Regions from separate parts of the Bacteroides stercoris ATCC 43183 genome, predicted to be linked through region 1. Evidence: riboswitches for the same ligand, from Rfam matches in the RefSeq annotation. Region 1 holds a riboswitch; each other region holds the start of a gene.
What was found. Region 1 has a riboswitch for cobalamin ahead of NQ565_RS07895 (tryptophanase). Riboswitches for the same ligand answer to the same signal wherever they lie in the genome.

Region 1 (5,026 bases):
TGCGTGATTTTCAGGCAAACAAGATTCATATCGCTATTGTGGTGGATGAATTCGGAGGGACATCGGGTATTGTTACGATGGAAGATATTATTGAAGAGATTGTTGGGGAGATTCGTGACGAATACGATGATGAAGAACGTACTTATGCCGTACTCAATGACCACACATGGGTGTTTGAGGCTAAAACACAACTGACGGATTTCTATAAGATAACCAAGATAGATGAAGAAACTTTTGATGAAGTGGCAGGTGATGCCGATACTTTAGCGGGGCTTTTACTTGAGTTGAAAGGGGAATTTCCGGCGCTTCACGAGAAAGTAACTTATGATTATTATGAATTTGAGGTTCTTGAAATGGATAACCGCCGCATCTTAAAGGTGAAATTTACAATAAATGAACCGGTACGGGAGGGTTCAGAAACAGAGAAGTAATGCCTGTTTTTAAACAATATACAGAGAGTTCATATAAGTGGGGGATTTGGAAGACAAGTGAAAGTTTGGAAGAACTGCTTGCTTTACTTCCTCATAAAGAAAAATATGAAGAGGGTATTGGAAAATTTACAGCCGTTTCTCGTAAGTTGGAGTGGCTGGCTGTACGTGTATTGCTATATACAATGCTTGGCGAAGAGAAAGAAATACACTATTATTCCAACGGCGGGCCCTATTTGGCAGACGGCTCTTTTTCCATCAGTATTTCACATACCAAAGGTTATGTAGCGGTCCTGTTAGGTGAACCGGGGAAAAGAGTCGGGATTGATATTGAGTGTTATAGCGAGCGGGTACGGAAAGTGGCGCATAAGTTTATGCGTGAAGATGAAAAAAAATCCTTATTCAAAGGTACGGAAACCTGGTCGTTGTTGCTTCACTGGTCTGCAAAAGAAATCATGTTTAAATGTATGAACGCTTCCGATGTCGATTTTCGGGAACATTTGCATGTAATGCCTTTTACGCCTGACGAACAAGGTGTGTTCTCCGCCGCCGAATACCGTACGGCGGAGAAACAGATTTTTCAAATTTACTACTATTTGTTTTCAGACTTTGTCCTGACATTGAGTTTGTAGTTACAGCCTTTCCAATTGTACTGTAAAGTGACGCATTAACGGAGCTTCCCAAGTAATACGTACTCCTCTTGTAATTGTTTCGCGTCTGTCATATACATTTTTAAGCGCAGCGGCTATTACATTCATGTGGTTATCGGTATACACGCGGCGTGGAATAGCCAGCCGGAGTAAATCCAGTCCGTTGAAGCGGTTTTCACGGGTAACGGGATCACGGTCGGCAAGTAAATAACCGATTTCACATCCGCGTATGCCGGCTTCCAGATATAACTCGACGGTTAAAGTCTGTGCAGGAAACTCTTCTTTAGGAACATGTGTTAAAACTTTGGGAGCATCTACAAAAATTGCATGTCCTCCGGCGGGACGTTGGTACGGTATTCCGTATTCATCTAATTTTTTAGCCAGATATTCTATCTGGCGAATACGGGTTTCAAGATTATTAAATTCGGTGTTTTCATCCAAGCCGATGGCAAGTGCATTCATATCTCGGCCATTCATACCGCCATAAGTAAGGTAACCCTCGAATTGTACGCAGAATCCTTTTGCTCCTTCATACCAGTCTTGTCGGCGGGTTGCAATAAATCCTCCCATATTTACGATGCCGTCTTTTTTGGCGCTCATTGTCATACCGTCTGCAAGGGCAAACATCTCTTTGGTTATTTCCTTTATGCTCTTATCTTGGTAACCTTCTTCACGTGTCTTTATGAAATAGGCATTTTCGGCAAAACGGGCGGAGTCGAATATGACAGGTTTATTGTATTTATCGGCAATATTCCGGACTTCCCGTAAATTTTGCATGGAAACAGGTTGCCCGCCAGCTGTGTTATTGGTAATGGTAACAATGATAAATGGTATGCGGCTGTGATGTTCTTGTAATGCTTTTTCCAGCTTTGCAGGATCTACGTTGCCTTTAAAGGGAATTTCCAGTTGCGTTTGCCGTGCTTCATCTATCGTACAGTCCAATGCTATTGCTTTTCGGCTTTCGATATGACCTTTGGTTGTGTCGAAATGAGAATTTCCCGGGATAATATCTCCTTCATGAACCAGATAAGAGAATAGTACATTTTCGGCAGCACGTCCCTGATGTGTAGGAATGACATATTCAAAACCGGTCAGGCGGGTAATGACTTCTTTCAATTTGAAGAAAGAAGAAGCCCCGGCATAGCTTTCGTCTCCGAGCATGATACCGGCCCATTGCCGGTCGCTCATGGCTCCTGTTCCCGAATCGGTGATAAGATCGATATAAACTTGTTCTGATTTTAGTTGAAAAACATTGTAATGGGCTTCTTTCAACCACTGTTCACGCTCCTGGCGGGTACTTTTACGAATAGGTTCCACCATTTTGATTTTCCATGATTCGGCAAATGGTAATTCCATAGATTATTTTTTTATAAGTTAGACAATAGGTCAACGGATAAATCCGTTTTTGTGTTTTATGTGCCGAATATAATGATTTTATAGATGATGAACAATGTTTTTGATGACTTTCTGTAAAACAAATGTCCGGGCGAATCACTTCGGCCGGACATCATTTAAATAAACTTGGCAGAGTTTATTCTCTTTTACTTTCTTTGAAAGAGTTTTGATGAATGAAATGATTGGATAGAATTTATCCCGTTCATTAGACTCAACGCTTTTTCCTCGAAAGCAATGATAAGATAATGCATGGCAGGTCTTCTGACTTGTTTCTGTTGCAGGCTGCCTTCCCGGAAAACGTTTCCAGTGGCATGGAGAGAGAATTCATTGTCTGCAACATTATGTGAAACTTACAGCAGCGGGACTGTTCAGGACTTGCACCTGATTCCCTTTTAATCGCCTCCTTTGAAAAAAGTCGACAAACCAATGCATCGCAAAGATAATGAAAAAAGTAACAAACCAAAATGAATAAAAGAAATTATTTCTCCTTTGCCAACGTAAAAACGAATTCCAGTCCGCCACCTTGATTATTCTTGGCGGAGATTGTTCCGCCATGAATGATGACGGCATTTTTTACGATGGCAAGCCCTAAGCCTGTACCGCCTAATTTTCGCGAACGTCCTTTGTCTACACGATAAAAGCGTTCGAACAAACGATTCAGATGTTCTGGTGAAACGCCTACTCCGGTATCTGCAAAACTGAAATAATAGAAGTTCTCATCCTCACGGAAACAGTTGATGTTGATGTAGATATTGGTTCCTGCATAAGCCATGGCGTTATCCATGAGGTTACGGAATATGGAATAGAGTAATGAATAGTTACCCTTTAATTGTATTTTGGGATGTAAACCGTTGACTACCGTAATATGCTTTTCTTCCAGTTCCAATGATACTTCGTTGACTATATTGGTGACAAGCATGCTGATGTCTACTTTCTCCATATCAATCATATTGGCTGCTTCATCCATACGTGTCAGTACGGAGATATCCCGTAATAGACGGCTCAGCCGGTTGCTTTGGGCATAACACCGTTCTAGGAAAGTCTGCATCTTTTCGCGAGGGATGCTTTCATTGCTGACAATTGTTTCCAGATACCCTTGAATACTGCTTACAGGGGTTTTCAGTTCATGTGCAATGTTCTGTGTCAGTTGGCGTTTCAAACGTACTTGTTCTTCTTCCTGTGTGATGTCATTAATGGATATTTCAAAACTCAGATCCTGGAAGATGATACATTCTACAATGAATATGCGCCCGTTTTTATTGATGTTGATGGAGAGACGCTTCTCTTCTTTATCCGAAGGTCTTCTTTGTGCCTTACTGATAAAATCGGTGATTTTTTGAAATTCGTAAATGGAAAATATCTCCTCGGTAGTTTGCAAGTTGGAATCGGAGATTAAATTGCCGTATTGTGTAAAGAGGTTATTGACTAAGATTTCTTTTTTGTCTTTAGTAAATACACCCAATCCTTCGCGAGAAGTCTGTAGGTGTGTAATCAGTTTCTCACGTTCGATATATAACGCTTCTTTGGTTTCCCGCAAACGTTTATATATCTGTATAATGTGCTGGGATATTTCGCCAAGTTCATTATGCGGGAAAGCAGATTGTATATCGGTTTCCACCGGTTCGTTTTTATCGGCGCGTTTGGCAAATTCCCGCAGATGGTTGATTGCCGTACCCAGTTTGGATGTAAACTTATAGAAAACGAATATCAGCAATAAAGTAACAATAGCTGTAAACCAGAGGTAATGCGGATCGGCAGCCAGACTATTTACCAGGTTTACATCATAGGGTAATGCCGAGCGAATGATATACTGGGGATAGAGAGTTGCCGAATAGAAATAGGGTATGCCTGTTGTTTCGGAGGTGCGCCTTAAATCATATCCTTTGCCGTTCTTTAATGCTTTTTGGACTTCCTGACGATTAATGTGATTGCTGAATGCTTCTTGGGAAGTTTCATTGTAACTGTCATAAAGGACGCGGCCTTGTAAATTTACGATAGTGACACGAAGGTCTCTGTATGAACCTTTGGCTATATACCGGTTTAAAGTAGATGTCCATAGACTGTCTGGAATACTTCGCAGTTCCTGTTGCAGGCGTTCATTATAGTCTTGGAGTTGCGTGTCGAGCAGTTCTACTTTATACTCTTTCTCCCGTTGATATTGATAAGCAATAAAACAGGCTGCAAAGACAAGAAATAATGAGATTACCGAAAGAAATAACTTCCGGCTGAATGACAGGAAGTGTCTGTCATTATTCGGCTTCGAAGCAATAACCATATCCTAAGCGAGTTACAATACATTTGCCATATATTCCTATCTTTTTGCGCAGGCGGGTGATGTTTACGTCTATAGTGCGGTCCAACACATATACTTCGTCACTCCAGATGCGGCTCAATATGTCTTCGCGGGAAAATACGCGTCCTTTGTTTTGCAATAGCAAGAGCAGTATTTCAAACTCTTTTTTGGTGAGGGGAGCTTCCTCTCCGTCTATGCTTACTTTCTTTTTGATGATATCAAGCACTAATGATTTATAGGCAATTTGTTCAGGTGCGCGC
Region 2 (5,026 bases), 510 kb from region 1:
TTTCTTGCTTTTCTCTATTTCGAGGAGCTTTTCTTCGGGGGTGACTTTTATCTCTACCAGCTCTATCATGTTGCGGATGAAGTTGGCATATCCGGTCAGGCTCGCTTGGAACTTGCTTCCTGCATACTCCACGCTGATGGAAGTGTATTGTGAGGTTTGCGCCTTGAGGTCTGTATTGCCATGATAGGCGGTGAGGGAGCTGCCGCCGATGCTGCCTGTGTGTTCATAATAAAGCTCTTTGATGGTAGGCGCCTTGAAGCCCATGGCATAGGAAGCGCGCAGGTTGAAGTTACCGGCTTTGTGGAGTGCGGATACTTTGGGGCTGAGGTTCAGTCCGGTTTCCTTGTGTTGCGTGCCGCGTACGCCGGCAGTCAGTATAAGGTTGCTTGTGGCAGTCCACTCTTCCTGCGCATAGGCGGCGAGCGTATAGACGGAAGCGATGTCGCCTGCTATGTGGTGAGGCGATTCCAGACGGTTGTACTGGTACTCTATGCCAGTATTGAGGATGTGCCGGTCGCCGAAGTAAAAGATACCTTTTACCTGCGCCAGCACTTGTTGCTGTATGCTCTGCTTGATACGCTGGCCGGGGTAGTAGGTGATGCGGTCGCCGTCTTTGAAGTAGTCGGTGATGTCTTTCAGCTTATAGTCGTAGAAGTAACCGTAGCGACCGTAAGAGAGGTCGGCGGTGAGGTAGTTGCGCCCGTTCAGCTTGTACCTGCTTCCGGCGGCAAAAGTATAGTTGCGGTAGTAGAAGTCGTTGGGCAGGTACTTCCACGGGCCGTGCGTACGCATCACCCAACGTTCGTAGTACGTTCCTTCGGCGGTGAGGTTCAGTTTTCTGTTTACCTGCCATTCCAGATTCTCGGAAAGAGTATAGTTGCTGGAACGGTTTACGGTAAGCATGGTGGAACCGGGCTTCAGTTGGTTCTGATCCCATTGCATATCCGTATTGCGCCAGCCGTCGGTGTGCCGGAAGTTGATACCGGTCACCGATTTCAGTTTGCCGTAGTTGAAGCCGAAGCTGGCGCTTTGCCGTACATCGCCATGCTCGCCCACACGGGTGGTGCTGGTGAGTTCCATTTTCTCTCTGCTCCGTTTGGTAATGATATTGATGACTCCGGCAATGGCATCGCTGCCGTAAAGTGAAGAAGCGGCGCCTTTCACGATTTCGATGCGCTCTATGTTGGCGGGATTCAGTTGGTTGAGGTCGTTTTGTCCGCCGATGTCCCCGTTCATGCGCTTGCCGTTTATCATGATGAGGATATAGTCGTTGTTCAGCCCGTTGAGCTGGATATGGCTGCCCATGTCGCCGTCATGGAAGGTGAGGGAAGGGCTGAGCCCGCTGAGAAGGTCGTCTATGCTGCGCGCCTGATATTGCTCCAGCGCTTTTCCCGTGAGCACCTCTGTCTGCACGGGGGCGTCTTTCAGGTAGTGCTCGGTTCCCGTACCTGTTACCACTACTTCGTTGAGCAGTAACGAGAGTTCTTTCTCATCTTTGTTTTTAAGGATACTTTGTGCCGGGGCGGATTGCATCACACCGCACAGCAGTACCGCTTCAAGCCAATACTTGTGCTTCATCGTCTACCGATTTTTTCGTTGATAAAACAAAACGGCACTTCGCTTCTGTGTGCGAAAGGTAATGGCCCGAAAGAGTAAAATAGGAATCCTATCGTATCAGTATAGGGGACATCGCTTCTAATCCTGGAAGCTCAGTGCTCAAGTTACGGAAGTTGGTAGGTATTCTGGCTCTCCTCTGCTTGTATTACCTTCCCATCGCGTTGCCGCGACAGTGGCTTTTGCGGATACAAACATCTTTTATTGAGGATTACAGCTGCAGGTACAGCTCCGGTTTTACACCGGATTCCCTTGCATCGGCAGGCGGATATGCCTTCCCGATTGCCAATTCCGGGGGTAAAGATAAAGACTTTTTATATATTATTCAGCTTTTTCTTCCTGATTATTTTCTTTTTTCTTCATTTTGTCTTTCTATCGGTAGTATTCCTCTGCTTTTGCAAGTGTTTCCGGCTTGCCGATGTCGAACCAACGGCGGTCCTGAAGCGGATAACCCTGTATGCAGGCTGTTTCGCACACGGATAGATAAAAAGGAATAATGGAGAACTTCCCTTCCCATTGTCTGCTTTCCATATAGCGGAAAAGGGAAGGGGATATGACGTGAATGCCACCGAAAGCCATTTCCTTGTATTGCCTTTCTTGGAAAGAGAATCCTTCGGGCTTGGTTTCACCGGTGGATTTGTTTATCCAGCCGTGCAGGCGGTTGGCATCGTCCAGCAGCAGGTAGCGTGATGTCTGTCGTTGACTGACGAGCAGTGTAGCCTCTGCATTGCTTTCCCGATGATGCCGGTAAAGCTCTGCAAGATTGATGTCGGAAAGGATGTCGGCATTGTGCACCAGGAACGGTTCGTTGTCGTCCAGGAACGGACGCGCTTTCTTTATCCCGCCACCGGTGTCGAGCAGCATATCCCGTTCGTCACTGAGGTGGATAGTGATGCCGAAATCGTTATTGGCGCGGAGAAACTCGATAATCTGTTCTCCAAAGTGGTGGATATTGACCGTAATGTCATTGAATCCGGCTTCTTTCAGCCGTAAAATCACCCGTTCCAGCATCGGTTTTCCGGCTACGGAGATGAGTGCTTTTGGGGTGTGGTCTGTCAGCGGACGAAGGCGGGTTCCCAGTCCGGCGGCAAATATCATTGCTTTCATAAAATAATAGGATGACGGGCGGTATTACTGTTTCGCGCTAAAATTCTGTTCTATGTTCTGTTCTCTGTGTATCAGGTTCACTTGTACGCCGAACTTCTTGTTGAGGTGTTCGGCAAGGTGTTGGGCCGAATATACGGAGCGGTGTTGGCCGCCTGTACAGCCGAAACATACGGACAGGTTGGTAAATCCCCGTTCCATATACCGTTTCACGGATGCATCTACCAGACCATATACGTGTTCGAGGAATACGGCGATTTCCCCATCCTCTTCAAGGAAGCGGACAACGGGCTCGTCGAGGCCGGTGAAAGGCTTGTAACGTTCGTATTTGCCAGGGTTGTTTACGGCACGGCAGTCGAATACGAAACCGCCGCCGTTGCCGGAAGAATCTTCGGGGATACCTTTTTTATAGGCGAAACTGGTGACTTTTACTACTAGGCGACGCTTTTGCAGGTCGTCGGTGAATTGTTTCAGTTCGGTCAGCCTGTGCAGGACTTTACAGAGATACGGATATTCGGGGTAAGGCTCCTGCAACAGCTGGCGCAGGTTTTCAATGGCGAAAGGCACGCTTTGGATGAAGTGGGGCTTCTTCTCGAAGTAACCGCGGAAGCCGTATGCGCCCAATACCTGCATGGTGCGGAACAGTACGAAATGACGGAGTTGGGCATAGAAATAGCTTTCATCTACCGGCTGGTATTTGCGCAGGGCTTCGATGTATTCTTTCAGAAGTTCTTGGCGCAGGCTGTCGGGATAATTGGCCTTGGCTTGCCACAGGAATGAGGCCACGTCGTAGTAGACAGGTCCTTTGCGTCCGCCCTGAAAGTCGATAAGCCAGGGTTCGCCATCCTTAATCATTACGTTGCGGCTTTGGAAGTCGCGATACATGAAAGTAGCGGAACTGCTGCGGAGAAGCACGTCTGCCATTTTCTGGAAATCATCTTCCAGGCGGTCTTCCTGAAAATCCATGCCCGTTGCCTTGAGGAAACAATACTTGAAGTAGTTCAAGTCCCACAGAATGCTACGACTGTTGAACTCAGCCTGCGGGTAGCAGTAGGAGAAGTCCATGCCGTCGGCTCCGGCAAATTGCACGGCGGGTAGCAGGCGCATGGTCTTACGAAGCAATTGCTTCTCCTCTTCATCGAATACGCTTGTCTTGCGTCCTTTTTCGATGGCGTTGAACAGAAGCGTATCTCCCAAATCTTCCTGCAAATAGTAAATATCGTCTTCGGAACGGATAAACACTTCGGGCACGGGCAATCCTTTTCCGCGGAAATGCTCTGCCATATAGAGAAAGGCACGGTTTTCCTCAACGGATTCGCCGCTTACCCCTATCAATGTAGGCGTACCTTTGAGGCGGAAATAGCGGCGGTTTGAGCCGGAAGAGGGAAGTTCGTCGATGGCTTCGGGTTCGTGCCCGGTATGTGTGATGTAGAGTTTTTTAAGTTCTTCGGTTATCATAGCGTTTTTTATATTTGGCAGCTAAGATAAGACTTTTACCGGATATATTATTACCTTTGTCCGACAAAATCCATAACAACCCTTTTATACTTCATATCTTATACCCTAAATAACATGCGTCACGTTTCTCAGTTTCTCATAGCAGCCCCCACATCGGGTAGCGGAAAGACCACCGTAAGCCGCGGACTAATGGCTTTGCTGACACAAAAAGGATTGGCGGTACAGCCTTTTAAATGCGGTCCGGATTATATCGATACCAAATATCATGCGGCTGTATGCGGACGTGCATCCATTAATCTGGATACGTTTATGGCTTCCGGTGAACATGTGTGCGAACTCTATGCACGTCATGCCGTTTCTGCGGATATTTGCATTGTGGAAGGGATGATGGGAATGTTTGACGGATATGATCGCGACCGGGGCTCTTCGGCGGAGATAGCTCAGTTGTTGCAACTTCCAGTCGTGCTGGTGGTGGATGCCAAGTCTGCCGCTTATTCAATGGCTCCTTTGCTGTCGGGATTCATCCATTTTCGTCCGGATATACGGATTGCGGGGGTGATATTCAATCGTGTAGGGTCGCCCCGCCATTATGAAATGCTCAGGGAAGTGTGTGCCGAGATAGGCATAACCTGTTTGGGGTATCTTCCAAAGGAGAAAGTGCTGGAGCAGGAATCACGTTATTTGGGACTTGATTTCAGTCGATCCAAAGGCACGGATGCCATAGGTATTCTGACAAGGTTATTGGAGCAATGCGTGGATTGGAAACTGCTGCTGGCGAAGACGGCGGTTCCGTTGCGGGAAACGCGGGAAAGGGATAGGGAGTTTGTCGGCGGTAGGAAACCGGGCAACC
Region 3 (5,026 bases), 1.4 Mb from region 1:
AGCACCTTGCGTACCTGCATTCAGGAAAAAGGCACGCACTTGCGGCAAAGCAACTGTTGAACCTGAATCATCTAACAAATCGTCATCATCACTACAAGACGCAAATGAAACACTTAACGCGAGCATACAAAGCATGCTGACTAATAAACTTCTTACTTTCATAATTCTTACTTATTTAATTGGTTAAAATTCAATTGTTCCCGTCAGTCGCCAAGAGCGTCCCGGCATAGGATAATATTTTATCACATCATACTGTGTATCTGTCAGATTAATGATTTCGGCCTGCAAACGCAATTTACAATGCCGAAAAGAGAAGTTTCTGGAAAGACTGACCGTATGCTCCATGTATCCGTCAATTCTATTCTCAGGTATATTCTGTGACATACTATACCGCTCGCTTACCCCTACAATGGAATACCCCACATTAACCCACGGCATTTCCAAAACTGCAGATACATTCCCGCTATGCTTAGGGGTGTAAGGCAGCTGATCTTTATAACTTTTAGAAGTGGCATCGGTCAAGTCTATAGCTTTCTGCCAAGTATACCCACCCGACACAACAAGCACCATATTTTTACCTAATGAAGCTGCCGCCGCCAATGTAGCATCCATTCCCGTAACATGAACTTTTCCATAATTAGCCATCTTCCAGGCATAGGTGGTAGGGAATGCAACGATCTTATCAGTCACATCATTATAATAACCGTCAACAGTGACTGATAGATAATTTAAAAAAGAAGAAAAGGACCTGCTCCATGTTATGCCCATATTATACTCATTAGCCTTTTCCGGACGCAGACTTCTGTTGCCCAGCCGATAATAATACAGGTCATTGAATGTGGGCATACGGAAAGTACTTTTATACATTAACCGCAAAAAGAGCAATTGTTCTTGCCAGGGCTGTAAACTAACCGTAAAAGAAGGAGCCAGACGTTGAAAGTCAGCAGGTGCATCACCTATTTTCACATGTTCGGTTACATTGGTATAGACCAACGAACCGGTAGCTGTTATCCTACCCTGCCGATAACGAGCGTTAAAAGCTGTCAAAGAAGTATATCTTATAGGAAAAGGACAGTCCGGTAAATTACTGCGCAATTTATTGATAATTCCGTCTTGCGCCAAAGATAAAGACAAAACATTCCATGGACGATATAATGCAGTTACCGACAAATAATATTCATCCTGCCGATGCACAGCCCGGTACAACCCATCTGCATACTCATTGCCCTTATCTTCGTATTTATTCCATCCATGATTATATTTGGCTTGTGCCTGTAAAGACCATTTCTGTGAAAAATCCTTCTTGTAACGAGTTTGTATAAAAACATTCTCATCCCAAAGAGTTTCATCTGAAATAGGATTATAAAGTGTCACCGAACCGGGCAACCCCCGTTTTGAATAAAAGTAATAGGCCTTCAATTCCAAATTACTACTATCTTTGAAAGTATGAAATAAGGTAGGCTCTATCTGATAAGTATAGATTGCCGAATTATTACGCTTTTCTTCCGTCACATATTTTCCGTTCACTAACGTGAATGGATAATTACCATCAGCCCGCATATAATTTCCATTCAACGAAAAGGAAGTACGGCTACCTGCTTTCTGCCACCACCGGATTGAAGGACTGACGTAGCCAAAAGAACCGCCTCTCATCTGCACCCGAAATGCGGAATTGCGTTCATTTTCAAAATGCGGTTTTTCCGTTTCAATACTCAACACCCCTGCCGATGCATACATACGTGCCGATTGCAACAAGTCTTCCGGTTGCCCGATATTCAGGGAAAGCACAGAGACATTATCCAACGAAAAACGACCAATATCTATTTGTCCCGCCTGGCAGTTGCTCACAACAACCCCATCATAACTGACAGCCGTATGTGCCGCTCCCATATTACGGACGGAAACGGTTTTCAACCCACCTATTCCTCCATAGTCCTTTACATTAGCACCGGCAAAACGACGTACGGCATCTGCCATATTCTGTATGCCCAATTGGCTAATATCCTGTTGCGACAAAGTTTGGATGGGAACTGATGAAGTTACTTTATTGGGTAATCTACGGGCTGTCACTGTCACCTTCTCTATTTGGTGCACTTTTCCTGTAATTGTATCCCTGACCACTTCTTGTGCAGAAAGGGAAACTGCACACAAAAAACCGATAGCACAGACTATCCGTACTTTAGTTCTTCTCGCCATACAAAGTAAGCAAAGATTATCTTAAAACCACTTACACACTGTCCGCTTTCCTCGAACGGACAATTTTTTGACTTCGTTTTGCAGGTCTTCTGACTTATTCCTGATGTATCACCTTCCCATTCTTCAAGAACAGTGGCATAAGTATTAATACATCTTTTACGGAACTTACAGCAGCGGGACTGTCCGGGACTTTCACCCGATTCCCTTTTCATCCTCCTCCTGAACAAGAGTGCAGAACAAAACGCCGGCAAAGATAGGAATATATATAATAAGTCTATAAATCTTACAACAGTTTCTTCAAAAAAACATTCATTATTTTATAAGAAGCATAACTTACCCCCTTTCTGCGAGAAGGTAACCGATGAAAGGAAAAACGGGCACATATACAAGAACATAATGCTCCCATAAAGAACAGAAATCCGGCAGAACTTCTGATATCTCCCATCCCGACCAAAGGTGACACGATACCTCCAAATGCAAAACCTATTGCCCCTAAAAGAGCCGAAGCTACTCCGGCATTCCTACGTTCACAGTCCATAGCCAAAGTGTTGGAAGCAGTAAAAGCCATTCCTACCATTGAAAGCAAACAAAAGACCAACACTTCATAAACCCAGAAATTACAATTCAGAAAGAATGCAACGGAAAGTAGTACGGAAATAAACAACATCCCATGATTTCCTATATGTAAGGCATGTTCCATGGTAGAACAACGCACAGACAATGCTGAAGATATTACCATTGCAACCGCATTAACCCCGAAGCAAACACTGAACAGCATGGGTGAAAGACCATAATGTTGTTGCATAATAAAAGGAGCGGAAGCAATATTGGTGAACAGAACACCCATTGTAAAACCGTATTGTAAAATGTAACGCACATATTGGCGGTTACGTAATACGGCACCGAAACGGTGATACATATCTACACATCTTATATTTTGCCTTTGTCCAATTGGCAGAGACTCCTTAAAACGTACACTTCCGATAACCAGAAGAACGCCCAATGCAAACAAAAACCAGAAAATGCCATGCCAACCTCCAAAGTCAGCCAATGCCCCACCGCCTATCGGAGCAACTACCGTAGCTATTCCATTGACAGCGCCAATAGTAGCCAACATGCCAGCAAGCTCATGAGCAGAATATTTATCGGCAGCAATAGAACGGGATATCACAACTCCTCCCGCTCCGGCAACTCCCTGCACAAAACGCCACAACACAAACTGTGATATGTCCCGGGAGAAGATACAGCCTACAGTAGAAATCAGAAATAGACCCATAGCTACCAACAAGGGAGAACGGCGACCGTACTTATCACTTAACGGACCAAAAACCAATTGTCCTATCGCCAGCCCCACCATACTCGTAGTAAGCCCCAACTGTACTTTTGAAGATGTAGTTTGGAAGAAATCCGACATTGCCGGTAAAGTAGGAAGATACATGTCCATAACAAATGGACCAAAAGCGCTCAACATCCCCAAAAACACCAATATGAAACCTTTTGAATTTTGTTTACCTGTCATTATCTTTCCCTCTTTTAAAATCGGCGGCAAAATTATCCCATATTTTCCAAACAGCCTATGGCTTATCTTGTACAAAACATTTCATTTTCGGAACAATATACAGTATTATCATTGAATATATCTATATTTGTTACGTAAAACAGAACTTTATTCACATGTACGAACAAATATCTCCAGACACTTCCCATATCAGATATGAAGAAACCGACTTGTCGTATCTGAAACTACGTCCATACCGTTTTAAATGTGGCATATACTTAATCTGCATACAGGGTAAAAGCATTATTTCGACAGGAGTGCAACAATATGCTTTTGATGAACAAACCGAATTAATTTTCCTTACAGGCAGCCTCATCCAGATAATACAGGCCTCTGCCGATTTTAAAGTACGGATACTTCTATTTCCCAAAGACGTTTTCCTAAAAGCAATACTACCGATTGATACCCCCTACTTCAATTACGTACATGAACACCCGCATTATCATCACACGGCAGATGAAAGGAGTCAGAATACGTGGCGGGAAATTGTATTATGGATGGACGTTGCCCAAATGCTTTTCAAGAACAACAACACACTCCTGTTCAGAAAACAACAAGAACTTAATTTCCTTCAAAGCATATTAATGTGGCTTTTCAATACTATTCCGGAAAAACTGGCTGCCAATAAGCAATATAGCAGAAAACAGATGCTCTGCCACCAGTTCATGCAACTGATACGCGAACACAGTACTTGCGAACATCAAGTTCCGTTTTATACGGAACAGCTCTGCATAACTCCTCGTTACCTATACGAAATCACCACTCAATACATGAATGGAAAAACGCCTAAACAACTGATAGATGAGCAACTGATAGCGGAAGCCAAAGTTCTTTTAAACGAACCGTGCTTATCTGTTACCGAAATTGCCGAACTGCTGAACTTTGCCGACCAATCTTACCTGAGCCGTTTTTTCAAAAAGAACACCGGCATGTCTCCTAAAGAATTCAGGTTACAAAAGCTATTATAACCAGTTTCGTCAAAATAATTTAAAATCGGTTGTTTTAACCGCCATTTTATTAACTTTGTTAGCATAACCAAAACCAAGCTGCCATGAAATACAAATTATTAGTTCTTGACGTAGACGGGACACTTCTCAACGATGCCAAGGAAATCAGTAAACGGACTCTTGCTTCCTTACTTAAAGTGCAGCAAATGGGCATACGTGTCGCATTGGCTTCCGGAAGACCTACATACGGCCTTATGCCATTAGCCAAAACTCTTGAATTAGGCAACTATGGGGGCTTCATCATCTCCTATAACGGTGGCCAGAT
Region 4 (5,026 bases), 500 kb from region 1:
CAATGAACATAGGTGTAGACAACCTCTTCAACTACGTAGACCGCACTCCTTTCGGACGTAACCGGGCTACCAGCACGCCGGGAAGGAATTTCTACGCATCGGCGCTTATAAAGTTCAAGAACGGGGGCGGGGCAAAATAGAGAAAAACATCTTTTTTATTAATCAATTTACAAACAAAGTATGAAAAATTTCAAGTTTTATCTGATGGCGGCTCTCGTAGCAGCCACAACTTGCACAGGATTCACCTCCTGTAGCGATGACGACGATGCGGAAAGTACCGTAAACCCTGCAACCAGGGTAGTAGCCGAAACCAAGAAGTATGACACCGCCATCCTACTCTGTACTTTCGGAAGCACTTATAATGAGTCATTGGACGTTTACAACGAAATCATCGCCGACTTCCGGAAGCAGTTCCCTCAAACAGACATCTATATGTCTTTCACCTCACGTACCTGCATCGGCCGTGCAGAGGCTTCTACCGGCGAAGCGCGCTACAAACTGGACCAATGGCTGAAAGCCATCGGCGATGCAGGATATACACACGTAGCCGTACAGTCGCTTCACGTCATTCCCGGCGAGGAATACCTTTCTCTAATGAATACCGATATCAAGAAAAACTTTATGATTGACTGGTATCCGCACATCGACGTGCTGAAAGGCGCCAACCTGCTCTCTACCGATGATGATACGGACGAAGTGGCACAGGTCCTTTACAACCACTACAAGAACAAACTGGCTGAAAAGAAGAACATCGTTCTCCTGATGGGGCACGGTAACCCTGATGTGAACTACAATGCCAACACCAAATACTCCGAAGTCCAAACCGCCTTGCATACTCTTGCCACAAACAAGAATATCTTCGTAGGTACTGTAGACTATGGAGAAATGCTTTTCTGGCCGAAAGAAGAGGAAGAGAAAGCGGTAGACCGTATCCCGGTAGTACCTGCCGCCCAAATGATAGCCGACTATCCCGGCTGCATCTATTCGCAAGTGATGAAGTACTGCCAGGACAATAACCTGGAGCCGAATGAAGTAAACGTATACCTCGCTCCTTTCATGTCCATCGCCGGTGACCATGCCCACAACGACCTATGGGGCATCGAAGCGATAGCCGAGAACAAAGGCTTGGATAAAGTGGAACTCAATACCAACGAGTACAGTTGGCGCGAACGTCTGGAGAAAGCAGGTTTCAAGGTAGACAGAACATTTGAAGCCCATCCCGTAGGCCAAGCCGATGCCGATCACGGTATCAAAGACGGCTGCGGTATCAAGGCTCTGGGCAGCTATCCCGAAATCCGCGCAATCTGGGTGAATCACCTGAAAGAGCAATGGGATGCCGATGCCTGGGAAAACGGTGAAGGATATCAGCCGGAAGTATAACATTTGTCCTCCATTTTCTTAATTCAATAAGGGAAAAAGGAGAGGAAAAGCTGAGACAGAAAAAATATGCGGGTATTTCTCATTTTCAGGAAAATGTCGCATATTACACTAACAATCAAAGAATTAAATTAAAGACATAAAGAACACCCAAACATTTTAAGGTTCATTTTAGGGGTCACTTCCTTATTGGCCCCTAAAATGAACCTTTCACCTAAAGACAGTCAGGTAAAATAACCGACAACCCCCTTTTTGTTATCCGTCTTATAAGTTGAAAATATTCATCCCATGAGACCGGGAAAATCGTTCCGAGAGATGAAAAAATCCATCCTGCAAAACAAAGCAAATCCGTAATGCAAAGCAAATCACTCCGTAAGACCGGTTGCATTATCCCGCCCTTTCCTTTATCAATTAAAAATAAACCGCTATATTTGTCACCGCTTAGGTGATACACTCCGTTATTCCAACGAGTTGTATAAAAGGGAATCCGGTGCGAAACCGGAACAGTGCCCGCTACTGTAAAGCCACTTTGCTCCGCCTGCTTGTTGCAGCAACGGAGCATACGGAAAACATTCTTCAAAACAATGCCACTGTCTTACAGACGGCTGTTGGTGAGAGCGAACATCAGTTTGAGCCATCGCAGACCGGAGACGGGAAGGTGTGGTTTTCCGTAGGGCTGAGTCAGGAAACCTGCCTGGGCAATTACACAGTCAACGCCTTCCCGGGGTCAGGAAGACAAGTATTAATCTTACATTTTTCAATAAATGAAAACCAACTATTTATTGGCAGCCATACTGTGCTGCCTGACACCCCTGCTCCATGCCCAAACCGCATTGAGCGGAAAGGTGGTGAGCGCCGACACGAACGAGCCTCTTGCAGGGGTAAATATCCGCGTAGACAACAGTCTGACGGGATGCACCACCAACAGAAAAGGAGAATTTACCATCGACAATCTGCCCGACGGACAACACACGCTGCGCTTCTCCTACATTGGCTTCACCCCCAAAAAATACACCGCGGACGGACAAGAAGAAAACATCCTTGTAAAGCTGGAGGAGAGTTACAGCAACCTCAGCCAGGTGGTAGTGACCGGAACCGGTACGCACCGCCGCATGACAGACAGCCCCGTTCCCGTATCCGTAATCACAGCCAAAGAAATAGGCAGCGCCAACATATCTACGCTGGAAGAAGCGCTGGTGAAGCTGACGCCCAATATCTCTTCCTACACCAACGGCATGGGCACTACCATGAGCCTGAACGGCATCAACGAGGACTACATACTGATATTGGAAAACGGCAGACGTCTGGCTGGTGAAGACCGCTACACGCGCATCAACGTGGCCAACATCAAGCGCATCGAGATACTGAACGGCGCAGCATCCGCCCTGTACGGAAGCGATGCCATAGGCGGTGTTATCAACATCATCACGGACGATGCCCGGAACACCGTGAACGTATCCAGCTATACTCACTACTCCGGCGAGGGACGCCTGACGGAAAGCGTCAATGCCGATGTCAATGCGGGCAAGTTCTCCTCTTACACTTCCTACCAGCGCCGTCAGGCAGGAAGCTGGCAGAACAACAACATCGACGAGAACGGCTACGAAACCGGACGTCCTACTTCCGTAGGCTTCTACTCCAACACCGTAAACCAGCGTTTCGTATTCAATGCCACAGATAAACTGTCGTTCTACGCGCGCGGTACTTATTATGATAACAAAACCCGCCGTCCGCAGGACGCCACCTACTATGCCAAAAGCAAAGGCCAGTTCGTGCAGAAAGACGCCTATACCTACAATCTGAAACACGAGACCTATACTTATGGCGCCGGCATGAAGTACATGATAAACCGTTCGGCTTACATCGATGCAGAGTTCTACTCGGACAATTACTCGTCGGACTATATGTACTTCAAGAAGTCGGGCAGCTATCTGCCGGGCGACCGGGTGACCCGCAAACAAGTGCGATATTACAACGGAAACATCAAAGGTATCTTCCGCCTGGGCAGCCGCAACAAACTGTCTGCCGGCGTAGAATACGTAAACGAGGGGCTGGAGAGCGAATCGGACAACATCGACTCCCGCCACATGTACACCCTCGCTTTCTACGCACAGGATGAAATAAAGCTGCCCCTAAACCTGCAAGCCGTACTGGGCATACGCTACATCTACAACGAGAACTTCAAGAACTACGCCACCCCAAATGTGTCGCTGATGTACAAACTCGGCGGACTGAACCTGCGCGCCGCCTACGCGGCAGGCTTCCGCACGCCTACCTTGTCGCAACTTTACGCCACCGACGAATCCAAGACCAGCAACCGCTACACCACGGGCAACGCCGACTTGAAGCCTGAAAAGAACAACTTCTACTCACTGAATGCGGAATACAACTACCGCCGGATTTCCGTGTCCGTCACCGGATTCATCAACGACATCCACGACATGATAAACTATCGCACCCTCTCTGACCAAGAGATACACGACATGGGGCTGGACGACAAGCACGCCGCTTTCGACGAGATACGCCAGCGCGACAACGTGGACAAAGCCAAGACCAAAGGCCTCAGTCTGAATGCGAGCCTGAATCTGGGTGCAGGCTTCAGGGCAGGCGGCGGATACACGTACATGAACACCGAAGCCAAGCAGTTGCAAGCCGACGGCAGCTACAAAGTGTCGCCCATAGACAAAAGCGTCAGGCACATGGGAAATATCAACGGCCAGTGGGAACATACCTGGAGCTTCTACCGCCTGAACGTAAACGTACATGGACACCTGCAAGGCGAACGCTACTCACAAACATATGGCTACGCCCCCAAATTCCAGCAATGGGATTTGAATACCCGCCACACCTTCAACCTGCAATCCGTGGTTCTGGAACCGGGCGTAGGTATCGAGAATATCTTCGACAAGAAAGATGACCGCCCCTGGAACAATAACTTCTCCACGCTCAGCCCGGGACGCTCGGTATACGTGAGTTTGTCGGTACGGTTTAAGAAATAAAAAAACAGCAATCATTTTACAAAACAGTAATTACTTTTATTTATGAAAACATCTCTCCTTTCCCTGCTCCTTGCCATTTCTCTCTTCTGCTCCGCTCACGAAGGGGGAAACTTCGTGTCGAGCGATATGCTTGCAAGCATGAAACCTGGCGAAAAGGCCGCATTGCTTATGGTACACTTCGGCACGACGCACGATGATACACGTACGCAGACGATTGATGCTATCAATGCCCAAGCACGCAAGGCTTTTCCCGACCTGGAGTTTCGCGAAGCCTATACTTCGCGCATCATCATACGCCGCCTCAAGACACGCGGCGTTGTCAAAAATACCCCGCTGGATGCGCTACTCCAACTGCGTGGAGAGGGCTACACACACATTATTGTGCAAAGTACCAATATCATTGACGGTGTGGAAATGGAGTCGCTCCGCCGTGATGTGGAAAGCGTGCTGCCTTTCTTCAAGGAGATACGCGTAGGCACTCCCCTACTCTATTCGGTGGAAGATGCGAAAAAAGTAACTGATATTTTAGGACAACGCCTCAATGCTTCGGTGCAGCAGAGTGCAAAGAAAAAGGGTAAAGAACACTTTGTATTGGTAGGGCATGGCACTTATACGCCCGGCACTGCTACATACAGTCAGATGGACTATAT

Region 2: it holds a riboswitch for cobalamin, as region 1 does, so the genes downstream of both, NQ565_RS10090 (TonB-dependent receptor plug domain-containing protein) here and NQ565_RS07895 (tryptophanase) in region 1, are expected to answer to the same signal.
Region 3: it holds a riboswitch for cobalamin, as region 1 does, so the genes downstream of both, NQ565_RS14110 (TonB-dependent receptor plug domain-containing protein) here and NQ565_RS07895 (tryptophanase) in region 1, are expected to answer to the same signal.
Region 4: it holds a riboswitch for cobalamin, as region 1 does, so the genes downstream of both, NQ565_RS10080 (TonB-dependent receptor) here and NQ565_RS07895 (tryptophanase) in region 1, are expected to answer to the same signal.

Annotation. Positions count from the first base shown of each region.
Region 1 is NZ_CP102262.1:1,957,676-1,962,701, forward strand. It holds gene gldE (gliding motility-associated protein GldE) at 1-431, shown strand, start outside; gene NQ565_RS07890 (4'-phosphopantetheinyl transferase family protein) at 431-1,060, shown strand; gene NQ565_RS07895 (tryptophanase) at 1,061-2,434, opposite strand; cobalamin riboswitch at 2,708-2,917, opposite strand; gene NQ565_RS07900 (sensor histidine kinase) at 2,952-4,748, opposite strand; gene NQ565_RS07905 (response regulator transcription factor) at 4,723-5,026, opposite strand, start outside.
Region 2 is NZ_CP102262.1:2,463,410-2,468,435, forward strand. It holds gene NQ565_RS10090 (TonB-dependent receptor plug domain-containing protein) at 1-1,578, opposite strand, end outside; cobalamin riboswitch at 1,716-1,919, opposite strand; gene NQ565_RS10095 (nucleotidyltransferase family protein) at 1,987-2,721, opposite strand; gene NQ565_RS10100 (RapZ C-terminal domain-containing protein) at 2,746-4,176, opposite strand; gene NQ565_RS10105 (cobyrinate a,c-diamide synthase) at 4,291-5,026, shown strand, end outside.
Region 3 is NZ_CP102262.1:3,371,799-3,376,824, forward strand. It holds gene NQ565_RS14105 (YncE family protein) at 1-162, opposite strand, end outside; gene NQ565_RS14110 (TonB-dependent receptor plug domain-containing protein) at 184-2,196, opposite strand; cobalamin riboswitch at 2,259-2,453, opposite strand; gene NQ565_RS14115 (multidrug effflux MFS transporter) at 2,480-3,715, opposite strand; gene NQ565_RS14120 (helix-turn-helix transcriptional regulator) at 3,871-4,722, shown strand; gene NQ565_RS14125 (Cof-type HAD-IIB family hydrolase) at 4,806-5,026, shown strand, end outside.
Region 4 is NZ_CP102262.1:2,458,029-2,463,054, reverse strand. It holds gene NQ565_RS10090 (TonB-dependent receptor plug domain-containing protein) at 1-140, shown strand, start outside; gene NQ565_RS10085 (sirohydrochlorin cobaltochelatase) at 181-1,380, shown strand; cobalamin riboswitch at 1,804-2,089, shown strand; gene NQ565_RS10080 (TonB-dependent receptor) at 2,142-4,376, shown strand; gene NQ565_RS10075 (sirohydrochlorin cobaltochelatase) at 4,419-5,026, shown strand, end outside.